Regions from separate parts of the Brevibacterium ammoniilyticum genome, predicted to be linked through region 2. Evidence: predicted binding sites of a transcription regulator. Region 2 holds the regulator's gene; each other region holds the start of a gene.

Region 1 (2,265 bases), on a different contig from region 2:
AGGGCGAACATCCGGCGTCGCCCGAAGCGATCCCCGCAGCGGGCCGCGACGACGATGGTCACGGCAGTCGCGAGCGGGTAGACATCGACGATCCACGCGCGCATCGACTCGGGGACGTCGAGGTCCAGGGCGATGGCCGGCAGTGCGGTGTTGATCATGCTCACCCCCAGCGCTCCGCAGAGGATTCCCATGAGCAGTGGGACCATCGTCGGCCAGAGGCCGGGCATAGGTGCGGTCGGGGGAGACGGAGGTCGGGCGGTCATGACTCCACTGTGAGCTCGCGCTACGATGGGCACAAGTATGCACAATCTCGGCCAGTACGGACAGAATTGATACTGAAGCTCCGGCGACAACGTCGGGAACACGGGGGAGTGCGGCGAGGAGGACGGACATGCCGAGGAATCGCGTCGACGGCGTCATCGCTTCGTGGTCGCACAACTGCGCGGCGGAGGTGACCGTGGCCGTGCTCGGCGGGGCATGGAAACCGGTCGTGCTCAGTCTGCTCGGGCGGAACGAGGTCATGCGCTTCGGCGAGCTCCGGCGAGCAGCGGGAGAGCCGACCCCGCGCGTGCTCACCCGGCAGCTGCGGGAGCTCGAAGCCGACGGCCTCATCACCAGGACCGTCTACGCCGAGGTGCCCCCGAAGGTCGAGTACGGCCTGACGGAGTGCGGCAGGAACGTCCAGCCTCTCCTCGACGCCATGGCGGAGTGGGGGCGCGACTACGCCGCCGATGTCAGGCGCGAGTCGGCAGGCGGCGGCGCCGACAGGGAGAACGATCCCGGCGACGCTGCCGGTCGCTGAGTCCTCGGCCCGAGCGTTCACGCTGAGCCGAAAGCGTTCGGGCTGCCCGGGAGCGTGCCTCCGAAACTCCCCGGAATCTCGGGTGCTGCGAGGATTTCGTTTGCACTCTCCCCTTGAGAGTGCTAAATCTAGTGGTGGTGAAAACCTCGGGATCGCATCGGTCGTCTCGAGAGCGTGGTCCCCGTGTGGAATGGAACATGCGGACACACTCTCTGCCGTCGCGGGCGCTGACGACTGCTCTGGGATCCCAGTCCACTCCATCAGGGAGGATCTAGGCCACTATGGCAAAGATGATTGCATTCGACGAAGAAGCTCGTCGGGGACTCGAAGCTGGCCTCAACCAGCTTGCGGACGCGGTCAAGGTGACACTTGGACCCCGCGGTCGCAATGTCGTGCTCGAAAAGCAGTGGGGCGCACCCACCATCACCAATGATGGCGTGTCCATTGCCAAGGAGATCGAACTCGAGGATCCCTACGAGAAGATCGGCGCTGAGCTCGTCAAGGAAGTCGCCAAGAAGACCGACGACGTCGCCGGCGACGGCACCACCACCGCCACCGTTCTCGCTCAGGCACTCGTCCGCGAGGGTCTGCGCAACGTGGCTGCCGGTGCCGATCCGCTCAGCCTCAAGCGCGGCATCGAGAAGGCCGTGGCAGCTGTCACGGACGTCCTGCTCGACAACGCCATCGAGATCGAGACCAAGGAGCAGATCGCTGCCACCGCCGGGATCTCCGCCGGTGACCCTGCGATCGGTGAGCTCATCGCCGAGGCGATCGACAAGGTCGGCAAGGAAGGCGTCGTCACCGTCGAGGAGTCCAACACCTTCGGACTCGAACTCGAACTGACCGAGGGCATGCGCTTCGACAAGGGCTACATCTCCGGTTACTTCGTCACCGACACCGACCGTCAGGAAGCTGTCCTCGAGGATCCCTACATCCTCATCGTCAACTCGAAGATCTCGAACGTCAAGGATCTGCTGCCCGTCCTCGAGAAGGTCCAGCAGACCAACAAGCCGCTGCTCATCATCGCCGAAGACGTCGAGGGCGAAGCCCTCGCCGTGCTCGTGCTCAACAAGATCCGCGGCACCTTCAAGTCCGTGGCCGTCAAGGCCCCGGGCTTCGGTGACCGCCGCAAGGCTCAGCTCGCCGACATCGCCATCCTCACCGGTGGCCAGGTCGTGTCCGAGGAAGTCGGGCTCAAGCTCGACAACGTCACCCTCGACCTGCTCGGCACCGCTCGCAAGGTCGTCGTCACCAAGGACGAGACGACCATCATCGAAGGTGCGGGAGACGCCGACGAGATCGCCGGACGCGTGGCTCAGATCCGCGCCGAGATCGAGAACTCGGACTCCGACTACGACCGTGAGAAGCTGCAGGAGCGCCTGGCCAAGCTGGCCGGCGGTGTTGCCGTCATCAAGGCCGGAGCCGCGACCGAGGTCGAGCTCAAGGAGACCAAGCACCGCATC
Region 2 (2,265 bases):
GGGTTCGACGACGACGCCTTCGATCCGCAGGTCATCGCCCCAGATCTTCTCGACGAGTTCGGCATCGTGCTTGCCCTCGACCCAGATCCGCGATCCGCGGGCCACCCGTGCCTTCGCCCCGGCCACGGCACGCGACCCCGACGCCGTGCGACCCGGAGCCGCGGGCTTGCGCTTGGGCAGCCGCAGATCGACCGGTTCGCCCTCGAGGAGGAACCCCGGTCCCAGCGGGAACGTCTTGAGCCCGCCGCGCCGATCCTCGAGCTTGACGACGACCCCGCCCGCGGTCTTCTCCGCCCCGACGACGGCGCCGACGAAGCCGCTCATCGCGTCTTCGAGCACCATGCCGAGCCCGAGCTCGACGGGACGCGACTTCTTGGGACGGTGCGAGGACGGCGACGCACCCGAGAGCACGTCCGAACCGTAGCGATCAAAAGCATTCACAGCCCACCAGCGTAGTGAATGCGGTGCCCGGCACAGCGGTGACCCGCGGGTCCCGGGACGGAAAGTGAAATCACAGGATAAGAGGCGTAGAATTGGCACTCGGAGTGTTAGAGTGCCAAATCCGGGGAGGAGTCCGATGAACGACAGCAGGCGCGCGCAGGTGCTCCGCGCGATCGTCGAGGACTTCGTCGCCACGAACGAACCCGTGGGGTCGAAGGCGATCGTCCAGCGGCACACCCTCGGGGTCTCACCCGCCACGATCCGCAACGACATGGCCCAGCTCGAGGCCGAGGGCTACATCGCCCAGCCGCACACCTCGGCGGGAAGGATCCCCACCGATCTCGGCTACCGGATGTTCGTCGACCGCATCGACGAATTCAAACCGCTCAGCCAGGCCGAACGCCGGGCGATCCTCCAGCTCGTCGACGGCGAGAGCGACCTCGACGGGATGCTCGACCGCACGGTCCGCCTGCTGGCGGGCCTCACCCACCAAGTTGCGCTCATCCAGTACCCCATGGTCTCGCAGGCCAAGGTCAAGCACATCGAAGTCGTGGGTCTGGCCGCCGGCCGGGTCCTCGTCGTCCTCATCACCGACGCCGGCCAGGTCGAGCAGAAGATCGTCGTCCTCGCCGAGGCGGTCGACGAGGACGGTCTCGCCCGCATCCGCGAGCGGATCAATGCCGAGTACGCCGGCCGCAGGCTCTCGCGCATCGACGCCCGGACCTCGGAGCAGACGGACGCTGAGGCGGCCGCAGGCACACCATCGAACACCGAGGCGACCAGTGAGGACTCCGCCGCGGGCGGGCCCGCAGAGGCGACGATCACGCGGATCCGCGACGCCGTGACCGACTTGGTCGCGGCGACCCGCGAAGAGCGGATCATCATGGCGGGAACGGCGAACCTCGCCCGGTCGGGCCACGAGTTCGGCGAGCAGATGGCCCCGATCCTCGAGGCCTTCGAAGAGCAGGTCGTCCTCCTCAAACTGCTCACCTCGATGGCCGAGGACCACGCGGAGATCAGCGTGCGCATCGGCCGTGAGAACACTCACGAGTCCTTCAGTTCGACATCCGTCGTCGCCGCCGAATATGGTCGGGTGGCGGGTTCATCGGCCCGTCTCGCCGTGCTCGGCCCCACCCGCATGGACTATCCGACGACGATCTCGGCCGTGCGCGCCGTCGCCAAGTACGTCTCCTCGGCGCTCGACCGAGGATAGACGACACAGACCCAGAGACAGACACCCAGACCCGGGAACATCGCGCAGGTCCGCCCGCGTTGACCCACAGAGCACATCGACGAAAGAGACCCCGTCGCACACGACGGAGACCACCATCAGGGAGAGAGAAGTTTCAGTGGCCGATCACTACGAAACACTCGGAGTGTCCAAGGACGCTTCAGCGGCTGAGATCAAGAAGTCCTACCTCAAGCTGGCCCGCAAGTACCACCCCGACGTCAACCCCGGCTTTGACGAGGAGTTCAAGGCGATCTCGCTCGCCTACGACGTCCTCTCCGACCCGGAGAAGCGCCGCAACTACGACATGGGCGGCGGAGAGAACGGGCAGGGCTTCCCGGCCGGCGGCTTCGGCGGGTTCGGCGACATCTTCGAGACGTTCTTCGGCGGCGGAGGCGGCGGCGCCGGCGGACCCATCCCGCGCATGCAGCGCGGCAAGGACGCCCTCGTCGGCGTCAACATCGACCTGCGCACCGCGGCCTTCGGCGGCACCGTCGACCTCGACGTCACCACCGCGGTCGTGTGCGAGACGTGCAGCGGCGCCGGCACCCAGGACGGCACCTCGATCGAGACGTGCTCCCTGTGCCACGGCTCCG
Region 3 (2,265 bases), on a different contig from region 2:
CAGCTCCACATCGGAAGCCTGGGACTCGTCGATGGTGATGACGCCGTCCTTGCCGACCTTGTCGAAGGCGTCGGCGATGAGCGAGCCGATCTCCTCCGACTGGGCGGACAGACCGGCGACGTGCGCGATCTCCTCGGAGCCGGCCACATCACGGGAGATGGAGCCGAGTTCCTCGGAGACGGCCTCGACGGCGGTCTCGATGCCGCGCTTGAGCGCGCCGGGGGCGGCGCCTGCGGCGACGTTGCGCAGACCTTCGTTGACGAAGGCCTGGGCCAGGACGGTCGCGGTGGTGGTTCCGTCACCGGCGATGTCGTTGGTCTTGGTGGCGACTTCCTTGGCCAGCTGAGCGCCGAGGTTCTCGTAGGGATCGTCGAGCTCGACCTCACGGGCGATGGTCACGCCGTCGTTGGTGATCGTGGGGGCGCCCCACTTCTTGTCGAGAACGACGTTGCGGCCGCGGGGTCCGAGCGTCACCTTGACGGTGTCGGCGAGGGTGTTGACACCCTTCTCGAGCGAACGACGGGCCTCGTCGTTGAATTCCAGATTCTTAGGCATTCGTCCTCCTGTCTCAGTCGTATGTCAGTGATTCAGGGGATTCAGCCGATGACGGCGAGCACGTCGCGAGCCGAGAGCACGAGGAACTCTTCGCCGGCGTACTTGACCTCGGTGCCGCCGTACTTCGAGTAGATGACCTTGTCGCCGACGGCGACGTCGACGGGAACGCGGTTGCCGTTGTCTGCAACGCGGCCGGGGCCCACTGCGACGACTTCGCCTTCCTGCGGCTTCTCCTTGGCAGTGTCGGGAATGACCAGACCGCTGGCGGTGGTCTGCTCTGCTTCGACCTGACGGATGACGATCCGATCTTCGAGTGGCTTGATGGAGACCGACATATCGGGCTCTCTCCCTTCGCTGGGTTCAATTCTTGTGAAGACAGACGGCGGCTGCTGCCTGAGGAACCTCTCGTCGTCGCGGGTGCCGAGGTGTTCGACCGTCTCATGAAACTGGCACTCACTGAGCGTCAGTGCTAATTCGACTCTATGACTCCTTTAGCACTCGGTCAACTCGAGTGCCAGGAAAACCTCACGCTCTCGGCGAAAGCTCAGTCTCGGGGCGCCGAGTGCGGGCGCAGAGATGCGACGAGGGACCCCGGAATTCCGGAGTCCCTCGTCGCTTCTGCTCTCGTCGGGAGGTGAGCTCCCGTCGGGAAGCATCAGCCGCCTCGGCGGGGTCAGGTCAGGCGCAGGACCACTGTCCCCAGCCGGCCTTGGCCTGGAGCGTCTTCGCACGGTCGAACTGCTCACGCGGGCTGGCGTCGATCGGGTTGCCCGAGCCGCCCACGCTGCGCCAAGTGGCGAGCTTGAACTGGAAGAGACCGAAGTGCGCGTTGTTCTGCTTGTTCACCGCCCGCGGGTTGAAGTTCGACTCGCACTTGGCGACCTGGTACCACTTCGAGCCGGGTCCGCCGAGCATCGCCTTGATCTCCTCGGTCGACATCGATCCGCCTCCACCGGAGCTCGAACCGCCATCTCCGGAACCGGAGCCGGAGCCGCTGTCGCCCGAACCGGAGTCGGAGCCGCCCGAGGAGGACTCCTTCTTCTTCGTGCCTTCGATGACGACCTTGGCCTGAGGTTCGGTGAGGACCTTCTCGCCCTTCTTCTCCTTCTCGACCTCATCGCCGTTGACGGTCTTGACCTGGTACTGGACTTCCTTCTGACCGGTCTTGCCCTTGTCCTCGACCTTGGTCTCGCCGACGTAGAGGGAGTCGGACTTCTTCTTCTCGACCTTGGGCTTGATGTCTTCCTTCTCCGTGACGGTCTTGTTCTCCACCCGGTTGACGGTGAGAACCTGTCCGTCGGTGACGGCTGCGTTCATGGGCACGGAGAGGAAGTCGTCCTTGTCGAGGGTCACCTTGGCCTCTTCGAGGGCATCGCCGGCGGTGCCGACGGGCGCGGTGACCTTGACGTCCTTGCCGTCGGCGACGACGGTGAGCGCCTTCGCCGTGGTGACGTCGATGTTCGTGGGGGCGTCGACCTTGAGCTTGTCGCTCGCCTCGGCGCTCAGCTGCGCGTCCTTGGCGTCGACGCCGAGGTCTGCCAGCGCCTGGCCGACGGTGTTCGCGTTGGTCCACTCGTCGGTCTTCTTGCCGTCGACGGTGAGCGAGACGTCCTTGGCCGTGTTGACCGTGACCGTCGTATCGCGGTTGATCTTCGCGTCGACGCCGGGCTTGACCTGGTCGCGCTTGTCGATGTCGATGTTCTGACTGTC

Evidence for each region. Region 2 encodes HrcA, which represses chaperone genes, less so after heat shock. Its sites were predicted from a motif close to TTNGCACTCGNNNNNNNCGAGTGCNAA; they were not measured.
Region 1: groL (chaperonin GroEL) is a predicted target of HrcA. The motif match lies at 902-928, and genes of this name have one in related genera.
Region 3: groES (co-chaperone GroES) is a predicted target of HrcA. The motif match lies at 1,047-1,073, and genes of this name have one in related genera.

Annotation. Positions count from the first base shown of each region.
Region 1 is NZ_BAABNP010000002.1:349,971-352,235, reverse strand. Features, by position in the region: gene AAHA49_RS03630 (MFS transporter) at 1-263, opposite strand, end outside; gene AAHA49_RS03625 (winged helix-turn-helix transcriptional regulator) at 392-802, shown strand; gene groL (chaperonin GroEL) at 1,084-2,265, shown strand, end outside.
Region 2 is NZ_BAABNP010000003.1:2,236-4,500, forward strand. Features, by position in the region: gene AAHA49_RS03810 (DUF3097 domain-containing protein) at 1-441, opposite strand, end outside; gene hrcA (heat-inducible transcriptional repressor HrcA) at 578-1,654, shown strand; gene dnaJ (molecular chaperone DnaJ) at 1,791-2,265, shown strand, end outside.
Region 3 is NZ_BAABNP010000002.1:169,800-172,064, forward strand. Features, by position in the region: gene groL (chaperonin GroEL) at 1-555, opposite strand, end outside; gene groES (co-chaperone GroES) at 597-890, opposite strand; gene AAHA49_RS02805 (ubiquitin-like domain-containing protein) at 1,234-2,265, opposite strand, start outside.